3 regions of the Kitasatospora sp. NPDC088264 genome follow, and region 3 is predicted to be linked to each of the others. Evidence: riboswitches for the same ligand, from Rfam matches in the RefSeq annotation. Region 3 holds a riboswitch; each other region holds the start of a gene.

Region 1 (5,064 bases), on a different contig from region 3:
GTCCGCCCGTCCCAGGCGGCGAGCGCGACGGCGGTGCGGGCCATCACGATGTCGGCGCGCAGCCCGTCCACCTCGAACGCGGCGCACACGGCGGTGATCTGACGCAGTGCCACATCCGTCAGCTCCACCTTGGGCAGCAACTCCCGCGCGGCGGTGATGCGTTCGGCGAGCGCCTGCTCGTCCGCGGCGAACCGCGCGGCGAAGCCGGCCGGGTCGGCGTCGTAGCCGAGCCGGCGGCGGACCACCTCGGCGCGCTCGGCCGGGTCCCGGGTGGCGGCGATCTCGACGGTCAGGCCGAACCGGTCGAGCAGCTGCGGCCGGAGCTCGCCCTCCTCCGGGTTCATCGTGCCGACCAGCAGGAAGCGGGCGGCGTGCCGCACCGACACGCCCTCGCGCTCGACGTACGAGCGGCCCATCGCGGCGGCGTCCAGCAGCAGGTCCACGACGTGGTCCTGGAGCAGGTTCACCTCGTCGATGTAGAGCACGCCGCGGTGCGCCTTGGCGAGCAGCCCCGGCTCGTACGCCTTGACGCCCTCGGCGAGCGCCCGTTCCAGGTCGAGCGAGCCGACGATCCGGTCCTCGGCCACGCCGACCGGCAACTCGACCAGCTGGGCGGGGCGTTCGGACGCCGAAGGGCGGTCGTGCGGCCCGTCCGGGCACTGCGGGTCCGGAGCGGCCGGGTCGCAGGCGAACCGGCAGCCGTCGACGGCCGCGAGGGTCGGCAACAGGCCGGCCAGCGCGCGCACCATGGTCGACTTCGCGGTGCCCTTCTCGCCGCGCACCAGCACGCCGCCCACGGCCGGCGAGACCGCGTTGAGCAGCAGTCCGAGCCGCAGGTCGGGCATGCCGACGATCGCGGTGAACGGATAGCGGACGTCACTCATGCATACTCCCCAGGTGCCCCGGGCGCCAGGAACGGCAGCGATCCGGCCGCCGGCACCCCGCCCTCGATCAGCTTCCACAGCGCGTCGGTGTCCGCGTGTTCCTCGATCAGGTCGCCCAGCCGGTCCAGCCGGGCCTCGCGCGCCTCGGCGAACGAGGTGTCCGGCGCCGGCACGAACGCCCGGCCCGCCAACGCGGCGACCTCGCGCAGGAGTTCACGGCGGAAGCCGTCGTTCTCCAGCGCGCCGTGCCAGGTGGTGCCCCACACCGGGCCGACCCGGCAGCCGTCCAGGCCGTGCCCGTCGTCATCGGAGAAGAACGGCTCGCCCCCCTCCACGGCCACCACTCCGTGGTGGATCTCGTACCCCTCGACCCGCTGCCCGTACGCCGTGCCGGCCGGCCGCGCCAGCACCTTCTCGGCGCCGAACCGCACGTGCGTCGGCAGCAGGCCCAGGCCCTCGACCGAGCCGGCCCCGGACTCCACCTCGTCCTCGATCCCGCGCGCCAGCATCTGGTAGCCGCCGCACACCCCGAGGACCGGCAGCCCGGCCGCCGCCCGCGCCTTCAGCGCCGGCTCCAGGCCGCGTTCGCGCAGCCAGGCCAGGTCGGCCACGGTGGCCCGGGTGCCGGGTAGCACCACCAGGTCGGCGTCGGCCAGTTCCTCCGGCCGGGTCACCCAGCGCACCAGCACTCCGGGCTCCTGCGCCAGCGCGTCCAGGTCGGTGAAGTTCGACAGCCGGGGGAAGCGCACCACGGCCACCCGCAGCACGTCCGCCCCGAGCGGGCCGCGGCCGTCCACCCGGTCCACCACCGTGGACAGGTCCAGCGAGTCCTCGGCGTCCAGCCACAGGCCCGGCAGCATCGGCAGGGTGCCCAGCACCGGACGGCCGGTCAGCCCGTGCAGCATCTCCAGGCCGGGCGCCAGCAGTCGCGCGTCGCCGCGGAACTTGTTGACGAACCAGCCCGCCACGTGCCGCTGGTCCTCCGCCGACAGCAGTGCCAGCGTCCCGTACATCGCCGCGAAGACGCCGCCGCGGTCGATGTCCCCGACCACCACCACCGGCAGCCCGGCGGCCGTCGCCAGGCCCATGTTGGCGATGTCCCGGTCCCGCAGGTTGATCTCGGCGGGCGAACCGGCGCCCTCGCAGACCACCACCTCGTAGCGGCGGCGCAGATCCGCCAGGCACTCCAGCGACCGTTCCAGCAGGACGGGCTTGCGTTCGCGGTAGTCCAGCGCGCCCACCTCGGCGACCGGCCGGCCCAGCAGCACCACCTGGCTGCGGCCGTCCGCCCCCGGCTTCAGCAGCACCGGGTTCATCGCCGCCTCCGGCTCCACCCTGGCCGCCTGCGCCTGCATCGCCTGCGCCCGGCCGATCTCGGCGCCGTCGGCGGTGACGAAGGAGTTCAGCGACATGTTCTGCGCCTTGAACGGCGCGACCCGCACCCCCTGCCGGGCCAGCCAGCGGCAGATGCCCGCGGTCACCACGCTCTTGCCCGCGTCCGAGGTCGTCCCCGCGACCAGCAGTGCGTTGCTCATGCCCTTCCCCTCCACCGTGTCGTCAGCAAGCGCAGCGCGACGTGCCCCGCGACCGTCGTACCCAGGGCCAGCGCGCCCACCCGCCGGGAGAGCACGCAGGCCCGCTCGATGTCGTCCGCCGTCACCGGCCGCAACTCCGCGCCCAGCACCGGCCGGTGCTCCACCCGCTCCCCGTACTGGAGGGTCCCGCCCAGCCGGACGCCCACCGCGCCCGCGAAGGCCGCCTCCGCCTGGCCCGCGTTCGGGCTCGGGTGCGCCGAACCGTCCCGCCGCCAGACCCGCCAGGCCGTTTTCGGCTGCGGCGCGGCGGCCACCGTGAGCAGAGCCGTCAGCCGGGCGCCCGGCCAGCCCGCCACGTCGTCCAGCCGGGCCGAGGCCCAGCCGAACCGGGCGTACCGCGGCGAGCGGTGGCCGACCATCGCGTCCAGCGTGTTCACCGCGCGGAACGCCAGCAGCCCCGGGGTGCCCGCCAGCGTGCCCCAGACCAGCGCGTTCACCACGGCGTCCGCCGTGTTCTCGGCCACCGACTCGACCACCGCGCGGGCGATCTGAGGCCCGTCCAGCGCGCTCGGGTCCCGCCCGCACAGGTGCGGCAGCCGCTCCCGCGCGGCCGCCAGGTCGCCCGTGGCCAGCGACCGGCCGATGGTGCGCGCCTCCCGGGTCAGCGAGGTGCCGCCCAGCACCGTCCAGGTCGCGGCGGCCGCCAGCGCGGCCCGGCCCAGCGGACGCCGGCCCACCGTACGGTCCAGGGCCACCGCGCCGGCCGCGACCGCGCCGACGCACAGCGCCGTGTACCCGGCGCCGGCCACCCGGTCGTCCTGCCACACCCGCCGCTCCAGCCGGGTCGCCGCACCGCCGAAGACGGCCACCGGGTGGCCGCGCCGGGGGTCGGCGAAGCGGGCGTCCGCGGCGAAGCCCGCGGCGGCGCCGAGCGCGAACGCGGCGGCGCGGGTCAGCGGGCGCACGGCGGGTTCGGCGGAAGGCCGCGTGGGGTCCGGCGGGGCGGGGCAGCCTGCATCGCGTGCGTGTCCTCACTCAGGGTCCGCGCCCTGGATCGACGTACCGGGGGCGAGAGTCTCCTGGCTTCCGGGTCGGACACACCCCCGGGCCTTCCAGCGGCTTCTGACGGTCCGCCGTGGCAATGTTCCGAGCGTGCTCCCCGGTGACAGTGGCGGGACCGCGCCGGACTCGCACCGGCTTCCTCTGCATGCCTCCGTTTGGCCCCAGGATCCCATCACGCGGCCGAACCGGGAGTCAACCGAGGTCACGGAGGGGTTGGTCACACCTCGGAGCCCCGTCGCCACCTCCGATCCGCCCGCCCCGCCCTGCCTGACGCCCGCCCAGCCCGAGGCCCCGCCGTGCCCCGGACGGCCCAGCCCGGTGGCCGCCCGCGCGGCCCCCCGGTGAACTGGTGCCCGGACACCGCCCGGACACCGTCCGGTCCAAGACCAGCAGAGCGGGGAGCGATATGCGTTGGGGAACCGCGGCCGTCGTGGCGGCCGCCGTCGTCGGCGCCGGGGCCGCCGGGGCCGCCGTCCTGGTGATCGGCCGCCGGGCCTCCGAACGGCTGGTCCACCCGGCGAGCGCCGCCCGGGAGTCCGGCCCCGTCCTGGTGCGGAGCCTCGCCGCGGGCCGGATCACCTTCAACCGCCGCCCCGAGAGCCTGCGCCCCGGCCGCTGGGCCGTGGAATGGGACGACCACGGCCACGCCGTCGTCGAGGAGGTCCTGCACAGCGACGAGAACGGCGTCACCCGCCGCCTCGTCCGCGCGGACCGGGGCACCCTCACCCCCGGCACCGAGGTCCGCTTCACCCCCCGCGTCCACCTCGGCGACCCCACCGAGGCGCTCGGCCTCCCCTTCACCGACACCGCCGCCGACGGCGAACTCGGCGCCCTCCCCGCCTGGCGCCTCGACGGCAAACGCGGCACCTGGGTGATCCTCGTCCACGGCCCCGGCGCCGACCGGCAGCAGACCCTCCCGGTCCTCCCCGTCCTCGACCGCCTCGCCCTGCCCGCCCTCGCCGTCACCTACCGCGGCGACCAGGGCGCCCCGGCCTCGCCGGACGGGCTCGGCCACTTCGGCGAGACCGAGTGGCGCGACGTCGAGTCGGCGGTACGGCTCGCCCTCGACAGCGGCGCCGGCCGGGTCATCCTGTACGGCTGGTCCCTCGGCGCCACCATGGCCCTCCAGACGGCCTCCCGCTCCGCCTGGGCCCATGCCATCAGCGGCCTCGTCCTGGACTCGCCGGTCCTCGACCTGCCCGCCACCGCCCGCCGCGGCGCCGCCCGGGCCGGCTACACCGGCGCCGCCGCCGAGCTCGGCGCCCTCGCCGCCGAGGGCCGCACCGGCGTCGACCTCGCCGACTTCAGCCGCATCGCCGAGGGCGCCGACCTGCGCGTCCCCACCCTCCTCCTGCACAGCCCCGACGACCAGGTCGCCCCCTTCCGCGCCGCCGAGCGCCTCGCCGCCGCCCGCCCCGGCGTGGTCAGCCTCCGGCCTTTCCCGGGCGCCGACCACGCCACCCTCTGGAACTCCGCCCCCACCCACTACACCGAACTCCTCCGCCGCTGGCTCACCCCCCTTCTCTGAACCCAGCCCCCCCGCGTGAGAAGTCACACCCGCGGGGCCTCCGTACGGAACCCGG
Region 2 (5,064 bases), on a different contig from region 3:
GGGTCCGCTGGTCCTGGACGGCGGTGTGCTCGCCGTGCTCCACCAGGTCGTCGGAGACGGAGAGTTCGCCGATCAGCCGGTCCGGGTCGACGGCCGTGACCACGCCCGCGAGTTCGACGGCGTCCTCCAGGTGGCGGCCGTCCGCCTCTCCCCCGGCGATCACCTCGACGGCCGGGTGCGGGTCGCTACCGCCCCACAGTTCGACGATCGCGAGCCCGTACCGGCCTTCGTCGGCGATCCGCAGCAGTCGCGGCAGCAGGTCCTCGCGCAGGGCGCAGCAGGGGCAGTCGTTCACCAGCGGGACGTCGGCGGCGTCGAACCCGCCTCCCGCGTCGCGCAGTTCACGGTGGACGACGCCCTGCGAGGCCTCCCGCAGGTCATGGTGGAGGACCACCGCGTCCACCGCTGCCGCCGCCAACTCCCGGACGGCGGCGCGGCGTTCGTCGGCGTGCAGTCCGGCGACGACCACCACGGGCAGTTTGATCCCGTCCACGCCGCTCACCAGCTGGCCTTGCGGACGCCGGGCAGGTGGCCGGCGTGGGCGTGAACGCGGAGGTTGACCCGGGAGAGGCCGAAGGCGCGCAGGTAGCCACGGGGGCGGCCGTCGACGGCGTCGCGGTTGCGGATCCGGGTGGCGCTGGCGTCGCGAGGCTGGCGGGCGAGTTCGGCCTGGGCGTCCGCGCGTTCGGCGGGGGCGGTGCCGGGGTGGGCGATGATCCGCTTGAGCTCGGCGCGGCGCTCGGCGTACCGGGCCACGACGGCGCGGCGCTGCTCGTTCTTGGCGATCTTGCTCTGCTTGGCCATCAGACCTTCCCCCCTCGGGCGCGGATGCGGGCGACGGCGGCCTCGATGCCGATCGTGTCGATGGTGCGGATGCCCTTGGCGCTGAGGGTGAGCCGGACGTACCGGCCCTCACCGGGCAGCCAGTAGCGCTTGTGCTGGATGTTGGGGTCGAAGCGACGGCGGGTGCGGCGGTGCGAGTGCGAGATCGCGTTGCCGAATCCGGGTTGGCGGCCGGTGAGTTGGCAGTGGGCGGACATGGGTGCTCCCTGGCGTCCGGGAATGGGCGGGACGGAGCTCACGTTACACCAGATGAAAATGACTTCCATTTCGGTGTACGGTTTCGCCTCAGCCCCGAACACCCCGCCAACCCGGGAGGACACCCATGGCCCGCAGCGAACTGCGCCCCGTCATCAAGCTCCGCTCCACCGCCGACACCGGCTACACGTACGTGACCCGCAAGAACCGCCGCAACGACCCGGACCGGATGGTCCTGCGCAAGTACGACCCGGTCGCGCGCCGGCACGTCGACTTCCGCGAAGAGCGCTGAACCCCGCCCGCCCGACGACCGGCACCGGCCCGCAGCGACGAAACGGCGCCTCCCCCCGGGATCCCGGGGGAGGCGCCGTCGCTGATCGCTGCCGTCGCTGATCGCAGCCGTCGCTACTCGGCGGCCACCCAGCGCTTCTCCACCCGGGCCAGCTTCCAGTAGGCGATCGCCGCGGCCCAGACCACCACGAACAGCCCGGCGATCGCGTAGCCGACGTTGTCCAGCGAGATGCCCGCGATCCAGCCGGTGACCGGGTCGGTCAGATCGAGCTTCTCGTGCAGCACGCCGACCAGTTCGATGGTGCCGATGACGAAGGCCACCGCGATCGACAGCCCAGTGATCGTCAGGTTGTAGTACACCTTCCGGACCGGGTTCGCGAAGGCCCACTGGTACGCGAAGTTCATGAACGTCCCGTCCAGGGTGTCGAACAGGCTCATCCCGGCCGCGAACAGCAGCGGCAGGCAGACGATCGCGTACCAGGGCAGCCCGGCCGCCGCGCCCGACCCGGCCATCACCATCAGGGTGACCTCGGTCGCGGTGTCGAAGCCCAGCCCCAGCACCATGCCCACCGGGAACATCTGCCCGGGCCGGGTGATCGACCGGGTCGCCCGGTTCAGCACCCGGGCCATGAAGCCGCGCGAGTTGAGGTGCTCCTCCAGCTGCGCCTCGTCGTACGACCCGGCCCGCATCGCCCGGAACACCTTGAGTATGCCGAGCAGCGCGGCCAGGTTGAGCGCGCCGATCAGGTAGAGGAACGCGCCGGAGGCCGTCGTGCCGACCATCCCGAGCCACTTGTGGGTGGCCGAGTCGTCGTCCATCAGCGTGCTGGCCAGCTGCGCGCCGCCCGCCACCAGGGCGGCCATCAGCACCACCATCGAGGAGTGCCCGAGGGCGAACCAGAAGCCGACCGAGACCGGCCGCTTGCCGTCCGCCATCAGCTTGCGGGTGGTGTTGTCGATCACCGCGATGTGGTCGGCGTCGAAGGCGTGCCGCATGCCGAGGGTGTACGCGGTGATCCCGAGGCCCACCCCGAAGACCTGGGTGCCGACCGCGTAGTTGTGGGGCGCGACCAGGAAGACGAGCGTCCCGAAGGCCACCACGTGCATGGCCAGGATCACCCCCATCAACCCGGCCGTGCGGACGGTGTCCTCGCGCTTCCAGCGGAACGTGGGCAGCACGGACGGTGTCGCCGGCGCCTCGGCGGCGGCGGTTTCGGGCAGGGTCATTCGGGTCACGCTCCAGCACCTCGTGGAAACACTTCGTGAGATGCCGTGGCCGGTCTCCTGGCTTACGGGGGTCCCGTACCCGCCTTCCCAGGTGCGCGAGGCTCCCAGTGGCGTCGTGGGTACGGACGTCTCTCCATCGTCGACGATCACGATGGCCCGATCACAGTGGCGAGGGCCGCTCCGGACTGGGACCCCTGAGGATCCGTCACCGGTCTTCCCGAGCACCACGGCGGGGAACACCGTAGGGGCCAGGACCCACCCTTGCAAGGCTGCGCACCTGCGCAGGTGTCCAGGATCACAGGCCCCCTCCTGCAACAATGTGCGCATGCATCTCGTACCGGCCGACCGCGCGGGCCACCGCACCATCGACGGACACCGGGTCTGCGAGGCCATCGCCGCGATCGGCGACCCCGCGCACGTCCGCACCTGGGCCGAGCGGTTCTCCCTGCTCGCCGACCCCGGGCGGCTCGCCCTCCTGCTCGCCCTCCACCGGGCCGGCCCGCTCGCCGTCTCCGACCTCGCCGTCGCCACCGGCATGCGCGACCCCGCCGTGTCCCAGGCCCTGCGGCTGCTCCGCACCGCGGGCGTGGTCACCGGGGACAAGGACGGGCGGATCGTGCGCTACCGGCTCGTGGACGAGGCCCTGCGCCCCCTCCTCGACGCGTGCGCCGCCGCCGAACACCACGAGCCCAGCGCGGCCGTCGTCTGACCGGCTCCTCCGGAGGACGCGCCGGGGCCCGGCCGGAGCAACCCTCGAACGCGGTCAGGCCGCCTGGCAGGCGGGGCACCAGAAGAGGTTGCGCGCGGCGTGCTGCTCCGTCCGGACCTCGGTGCCACAGACCAGGCAGGGCATCGCGGCCCGCCGGTAGACGTACACCTCGCCGCCGTGGTCGTCGACGCGCGGCGGGCGGCCCATCGCCTCGGGGGTGTGCTCGGGGCGGACGGTGTCGATCCGGCCCGCGCCGACGCCCTCGTGCATCAGGGCGACCAGGTCGGCCCAGATCGCGTCCCACTCGCCCCGGGTGAGGTCGCGGCCGGCGCGGTGCGGGTTGATCCCGTGGCGGAACAGCACCTCGGCCCGGTAGACGTTGCCCACCCCGGCCAGCACCTTCTGGTCCATCAGCAGCGCGGCGACGGTCGTCCGGCTGGCCGATATCCGGCGCCAGGCGGCCTGCGGGTCGGCGTCGGCGCGCAGCGGGTCGGGGCCCAGCCGGGCGGCGACGGCGTCCTTCTCCGCGCCGGTGACCAGCGCGCAGGTGTTGGGGCCGCGCAGGTCCGCGTAGCCGTCGTCGTTGGCCAGCCGCAGCCGGACCAGGCCGACCGGCTCGGGCGCGGGCCCGGTACCGAAGGCGAAGCCGCCGTAGAGGCCGAGGTGGACGTGCACCCAGGCGCCCTCCTCGAAGCCGAGGAACAGGTGCTTGCCGACGGCTTCGGCCGCGGTGAGCAGCTGCCCGTCGATGGCCTTGGCCTCGTCGGCGAACCGGCCCTGCGGGCTGGACACCTCGACCGGACGGCCGCCGAAGGCCTTCCGGTTCTCGGCGGCGAGGCGGTGGATGATGTGGCCTTCCGGCACGGGCGTCAGCTCCCCCGGGGTGGTTCGACAGGACCCGCACATCATCGCAGCCGGCACCGACACCGCCGGATCGTCGCAGGTCAGCGCACCGGCATGCCCATCAGCCGGGCCAGGATGACGCGGTCCAGCTCGGCGGCGGTGCCAGCCACGTCCAGGTACGAGTTGTCGATGATCGGCAGCCCGGAGTTGTACCAGCCGGCCATCCGGCCGTGGATCCGCGCCACCTCCTCGTCACCGAGCCGCCGGGTGCCGCCGCGCCGGGCGTTGCGGTGCAGCACGGAGTCCAGGCTGGGCAGCAGCACGACCGGGATCATGCCGGGGCCGATGTGCCGCTTCCAGCCGCCGAGGCCGATGGCCGGGCGGTCCGGGAAGACGGCGTCGTCGATGATGCAGGAGATGCCGTTGGCGAGGTAGTTGCGGCAGGCGAAGCCGCAGGTGCGGCGGGCCAGCCGGTACTGCGCCTCGGAGGCGTTGTTCCAGCCGGACTGCGGGTTGGCGAAGCCGGACTGCACCCACTCGCGGACGTCGTCCAGGCTGATGTGCGCGGTCGGGCTGGGCCGGCGCTCGGCCCAGTACCGGGCGACGGTGGTCTTGCCGGCCCCGGCCGGGCCGATCAGCAGGACGGCGATCGGACTGGTGGGCGCGTGCCGCTGCGGCGGGTGGGCGGGGAGTTGCACGGGCGTGCCGGAGGGCAGCACGAAGTGCCCGGTGGACCCGACGGGGACCGGCGCGCCGGGCGCGGGTGCGGCCGGGGCGGGCGCGGCAACAGGAGCGGGAGCGGGCGGCACCGGAGCGGCCGGAACCGGCGGCGCGGCGGCGGGAACAGGAGCCGGAGCGGGCGGCACCGGCGGCGGCACGGCGGCCCCCGACGGCTGCGGCCCCGGCGGAGCGACGGGACGCGGCGGGACCTGCCCACCCCCGGCGTACTGCGTCAC
Region 3 (5,064 bases):
GGCTGTCACGCTTCGGCACATGCGGAGCCTTTCCGGTGGTGCCGTAGCATCCGGATGGCAAAAACGCACACCTGTCAGCGGGGGAGAGTACTGCACTTGTTCAAGAGATCGACGGCCGTGCCGGCCGGGGCGGGCGCACGGGCGGCCTGCGCGGCCGTGCTGATGGTGTCGGGTGCCCTGGTGCTCGGCTCATGCTCGTCCGTGGGGTCGCCGGGCGGAGGGCGGGAAACGCCGGGCGGAGGACGGGAAACGCCGAGCGAGCCCACACGTGTCGAGTCCCGGGAGGAGGCGCTGGCCCGGACGGATCGGGTCCAGGGCCACGTGCGCGAGCTGACGGGCCTTGAGCGGGATCCGTGGAGCAAGCTCATCGGCTACTACAGGTGCCCGGGGCGGGGATCGGGTGTGGCCGACGAGGGCGAGGCCTACCAGCTCAGCTCGGGGATCCTGCTCAAGGCCACGGACGACCAGCGCCCCGAGGTGCTGCGGGCGCTGCGGGAGAAGCTGGCGGGCGAGGGCTTCAAGATCACCTCGTCGGCGTCCGGTGCGGACGCTCAGTCCACCCCGCCCACCTGGGAGTTCGATGCCGTCCACGAGTCCGACGGCTACACCGTTTCGGCGGGCGCGTCGAAGCCCGGCCAGGGTGTGAGTGTGATGGTCGTCCTGCCCTGCCAGGCCCCGCCGTCCGCCGGTGCGGCTTCGCCCGCTCCGACGGCCACCACCTGAGGTCGGCGCGTCGGTCACGTCAACTACGCTACTGGAAAAGGTAGTTGGCGTCAGTCCCGGCACGTTGACTCGTGGCGGCGGGACGCCCCGGCGTGGGTGCGCCGGGGCGTCCGGTCAGGCGTCGGTGCGGCTCGTCGCGGTCAGCGGGGCGTACAGCTCGGGGCGGCGGGTGCGCAGGAGGCCGAACTCCCGCCAGTCCCGGCACTGGTCGAGGTCGAGGTCGGCGACGAGGACGGCGGGCCGGTCGCGCGGGGCGCGGAGCAGGATCCGGCCGTACGGGTCGGAGATGAACGACGAGCCGTAGAAGGTGGACCGGCCCTCCGTCCCGATCCGGTTGGGCACGATCATGAACAGCGCGTTGGCGAGGCCGTTGGCGCTGATGGCGTGCTCCCACATGGGCCGGGTGTCGAAGTCCGGGAGGTCCACCTCGGAGCCGATGGCCGTGGGGTGGACGAGGACTTCGGCGCCGCCGAGCGCGTAGGCCCGGGCGAGTTCGGGGAACCACTCGTCCCAGCAGGTGGGGAAGCCGAAGGCGGCGCCCTGGTGGGCCAGGACGGGGAACCCGCTGTCGCCGGGGCGGAAGCACAGGTCCTCGCGGTAGCCGGGGAAGGCCGGGATGTGGTTCTTCCGGGTTCTGGCGACGAGGGTGCCGTCGCGGTCCACGCAGACGGCCGTGTTGTAGCCGAGGCCGCCGTCCTCGGCGCGCTCGTACAGGGAGGCGTGGACGCTGATGCCGAGTTCGGCGGCGAGTTCGGCGGCGAGGCGGGTGGTGGGCCCCGTCTCGACGTCCTCCAGGTGGCGGGCGGCGCCCTCCCCCATCGGGTCGTCGGTGTTGCAGAAGTAGGGACTGCGGGTCAGCTCGGGCAGGCACACCATCGTCGCGCCCTGCGCGGCGGCGAGTGCCACGCCCTCGCGCAGCCGGGCGTCGTGCTCGGCCGGGTCGGTGTGCCAGCGCATCTGCACGAGCCCGACGCGCAGCGGCGCGCGTTCGGCCGGCCTGGTGCGGCCGGGGGAGCCGAGCGGGGAGCCGAAGGAGGTGAGGACGGCGTACGAGGTCACGGGCGGACCGTCCTCGTCTGCCGGCGGGACGTCCGGCAGGTGCGGGAGGCGGGGCCTCCGGCGGCCGTGCGGCCGGTGGTGGTGGACGTGGTCATGGGTGTTCCTTCTGTTCTCTGGTGCCGACGCGGCCCTGCGGTATAACTGAAAGTTCAGTCAGCTTTGCTGGCGTGGTGAAGAATCTAGCCATGCCGGAACGTTCCGGCAAGGGGGTGGCCTGCGAATGGTGGGCGGTTACGCGGTTACGCGGCTGCGCGGTGACCGGCGTCGGGCAGGAGATCAGCGCGGCGGAAACCCGATGGCGCAACGCGCGTGCGGGCCTCTGGACTTACTAGGACGTCCAACTATATGGTCGACGACAGGTCCGCGGTGTCAGGGAAGCCGGTGTGAGTCCGGCACGGTCCCGCCACTGTGACCGGGGAGTTCGTCCTCGCAGACGAAGGCCACTGGCAGCCAGCCGGGAAGGCCTGGGGGCGTGCGGTGATCCGGGAGTCAGGATACCGGCCGCGGGTGTTCCGTGTTTTCCACGAGGATGGAGACGACACGCATGACTCCGGGCTGCTCCCGCTCCACTGCCGCTCCTGGTCGTCCCGTGCCCACGGCCGCCGGGGCGTCCACGCCCTGACGTTCCGTTCCGCCGCCGCACGCCCGTGCCGCGGGGCGCACCACCGTGTGCCCGCCGACCCGCGGCGGCCTCCGATCCTCCTCCTCTCCCCACCCCTGTCGAGAGAAGGAACCCGATGGTCCGAGAACTGACCCACTTCGTCGCCGGCAAGCCCACCGCCGGCACCTCCGGTCGCTTCGGCGACGTGTACGACCCCAACACCGGCCGGGTGCAGGCCCGGGTGCCGCTGGCCAGCCGGGCCGAGGTCGAGGCGGTGATCGCCGACGCCGCGCAGGCCCAGCCCGGGTGGGCCGCGTGGAACCCGCAGCGGCGGGCCCGCGTCCTGCTGCGCTTCCTCCAACTCGTCGAGCAGGAGAAGGACGAGCTGGCCCGGCTGCTGTCCGCCGAGCACGGCAAGACCGTGGCCGATGCCCACGGGGACATCCAGCGCGGCCTGGAGGTCGTGGAGTTCGCCGCCGGCATCCCGCACCTGCTGAAGGGCGAGTTCAGCGACAACGCGGGCACCGGCATCGACGTGTACTCGATGCGCCAGCCGCTCGGCGTGGTCGCGGGCATCACGCCGTTCAACTTCCCGGCGATGATCCCGCTCTGGAAGGCCGCACCCGCCCTCGCCTGCGGCAACGCCTTCGTCCTCAAGCCCTCGGAGCGCGACCCCTCGGTGCCGCTGCGCCTCGCCGAACTGTTCCTGGAGGCCGGGCTGCCGCCGGGCGTGCTGAACGTGGTCCACGGCGGCAAGGAGGCCGTGGACACCCTGCTGGAGGACCCGCGGGTGCAGGCGGTCGGGTTCGTCGGCTCCACGCCGATCGCCCGGTACGTGTACGCCACCGCCGCCGCGCACGGGAAGCGGGCGCAGTGCTTCGGCGGTGCCAAGAACCACCTGGTCGTGATGCCGGACGCCGACCTCGACCAGGCCGCGGACGCGCTGATCGGCGCCGGCTACGGCTCGGCCGGCGAGCGCTGCATGGCGATCTCGGTGGCCGTCCCGGTGGGGGAGGAGACCGCCGACGCCCTGGTGGCCAAACTGGTCGAGCGGATCGCCGCGTTGAAGGTCGGGCGCTCGGACGACCCGGCGGCGGACTTCGGCCCGCTGGTCGGCGCCGACGCGCTGGAGCGGGTCCGCGGCTACCTGGACCTCGGGGTCGAGGAGGGCGCCGAACTCGTGGTCGACGGGCGGGACTTCCGGCTGGAGGGGCACGAGGGCGGCTACTTCCTCGGCGCCTCGCTGTTCGACCGCGTCACGGCGGACATGCGGATCTACCGGGAGGAGATCTTCGGCCCCGTCCTGACCGTGCTCCGCGCCGCCGACTACGAGGAGGCGCTGCGCCTGCCCAGCGAGCACGAGTTCGGCAACGGCGTGGCCATCTACACCCGGGACGGCGACACGGCACGGGACTTCGCGCGCCGGGTGAACGCCGGCATGGTCGGCGTCAACGTGCCGATCCCCGTGCCGGTCGCGTACCACACCTTCGGCGGCTGGAAGCGCTCCGGGTTCGGCGACCTCAACCAGCACGGGCCGGACTCGATCCGCTTCTACACCCGCACCCGCACCGTCACCTCGCGCTGGCCCTCCGGGGTCAAGGAGGGCGCGAGCTTCACCATCCCGACGATGGGCTGAGGGCGCCGTGCACGACCTCACAGAGGACCAGCTCGCCATCGCGGCGACCACCCGGGCCTTCGCCCGCGAACACCTGGCGCCGAACGCGGTCGCGTGGGACCAGGCCAAGCACTTCCCGGTGGACGTGCTGCGCAAGGCGGCGGACGTCGGCCTGGCCGGTGTCTACGTCCGCGAGGAGTCCGGCGGCTCCGGACTCACCCGCGCCGACGGCGTGCTCGTGTTCGAGGCGCTGGCCACCGGCTGCCCGTCCATCGCCGCCTACCTGTCCATCCACAACATGGTCGCCTGGATGATCGACCGTTACGGCGACGACGCCCAGCGCGCCCGGTGGCTGCCGGGCCTCAGCGCCATGGCGACCCCCGCCAGCTACTGCCTCACCGAGCCCGGCGCGGGCTCGGACGCGGCGGCACTGACCACCCGGGCCCGCCGGGACGGGGACCACTGGGTCCTCGACGGCGTCAAGCAGTTCATCTCGGGCGCCGGCGTCTCCCGGGTCTACCTGGTGATGGCCCGCACCGGCGGACCGGGGGCCGGCGGGGTGTCCGCGTTCGTCGTCGAACGCGACGACGCCGGCGTCTCGTTCGGTCCCGACGAGAAGAAGATGGGGTGGAACGCCCAGCCCACCCGCCAGGTGCTCCTGGACGGCGTCCGGCTCCCGGCCGACCGCCTCCTCGGAGCCGAGGGCGAGGGCTTCCGGATCGCCATGAACGGGCTGAACGGAGGCCGGCTCGGCATCGCCGCCTGCTCCCTCGGCGGAGCGCAGGACGCTCTGGAGCGGGCCACCGGCTATCTGGCGGACCGCGAGGCGTTCGGCGCCCGGCTCCTGCACGCCCAGGCGCTGCAGTTCCGGCTCGCCGACATGGCCACGGAGCTGGAGGCGGCCAGGTCGCTGCTCTGGCGGGCCGCCTCGGCCCTGGACCGGGGGGACCCCAGGGCGCCGGAGCTGTGCGCGATGGCCAAGCGGCACGCCACCGACACCGGCTTCGAGGTCGCCAACCAGGCGCTCCAACTGCACGGCGGCTACGGCTACCTGGCCGAGTACGGC

What was found. Region 3 has a riboswitch for cobalamin ahead of AB0O82_RS14365 (CoA-acylating methylmalonate-semialdehyde dehydrogenase). Riboswitches for the same ligand answer to the same signal wherever they lie in the genome.
Region 1: linked by a shared signal. The riboswitch ahead of AB0O82_RS05860 (cobalamin biosynthesis protein) and the one ahead of AB0O82_RS14365 (CoA-acylating methylmalonate-semialdehyde dehydrogenase) in region 3 are both predicted to bind cobalamin.
Region 2: linked by a shared signal. The riboswitch ahead of AB0O82_RS13340 (HoxN/HupN/NixA family nickel/cobalt transporter) and the one ahead of AB0O82_RS14365 (CoA-acylating methylmalonate-semialdehyde dehydrogenase) in region 3 are both predicted to bind cobalamin.

The regions. Positions count from the first base shown of each region.
Region 1 covers NZ_JBFBIR010000004.1:197,115-202,178, forward strand. Annotated here, with positions in the region: gene AB0O82_RS05850 (putative cobaltochelatase) at 1-884, opposite strand, end outside; gene AB0O82_RS05855 (cobyric acid synthase) at 881-2,419, opposite strand; gene AB0O82_RS05860 (cobalamin biosynthesis protein) at 2,416-3,384, opposite strand; cobalamin riboswitch at 3,492-3,624, opposite strand; gene AB0O82_RS05865 (alpha/beta hydrolase) at 3,888-5,009, shown strand.
Region 2 covers NZ_JBFBIR010000013.1:59,574-64,637, reverse strand. Annotated here, with positions in the region: gene AB0O82_RS13360 (GTP-binding protein) at 1-502, opposite strand, end outside; gene rpsN (30S ribosomal protein S14) at 499-804, opposite strand; gene rpmB (50S ribosomal protein L28) at 804-1,040, opposite strand; gene rpmG (50S ribosomal protein L33) at 1,166-1,330, shown strand; gene AB0O82_RS13340 (HoxN/HupN/NixA family nickel/cobalt transporter) at 1,444-2,556, opposite strand; cobalamin riboswitch at 2,586-2,800, opposite strand; gene AB0O82_RS13335 (metalloregulator ArsR/SmtB family transcription factor) at 2,882-3,265, shown strand; gene AB0O82_RS13330 (DNA-formamidopyrimidine glycosylase family protein) at 3,320-4,129, opposite strand; gene AB0O82_RS13325 (AAA family ATPase) at 4,210-5,064, opposite strand, start outside.
Region 3 covers NZ_JBFBIR010000014.1:125,887-130,950, forward strand. Annotated here, with positions in the region: gene AB0O82_RS14355 (hypothetical protein) at 322-723, shown strand; gene AB0O82_RS14360 (nitrilase-related carbon-nitrogen hydrolase) at 838-1,782, opposite strand; cobalamin riboswitch at 2,112-2,303, shown strand; gene AB0O82_RS14365 (CoA-acylating methylmalonate-semialdehyde dehydrogenase) at 2,520-4,019, shown strand; gene AB0O82_RS14370 (acyl-CoA dehydrogenase family protein) at 4,027-5,064, shown strand, end outside.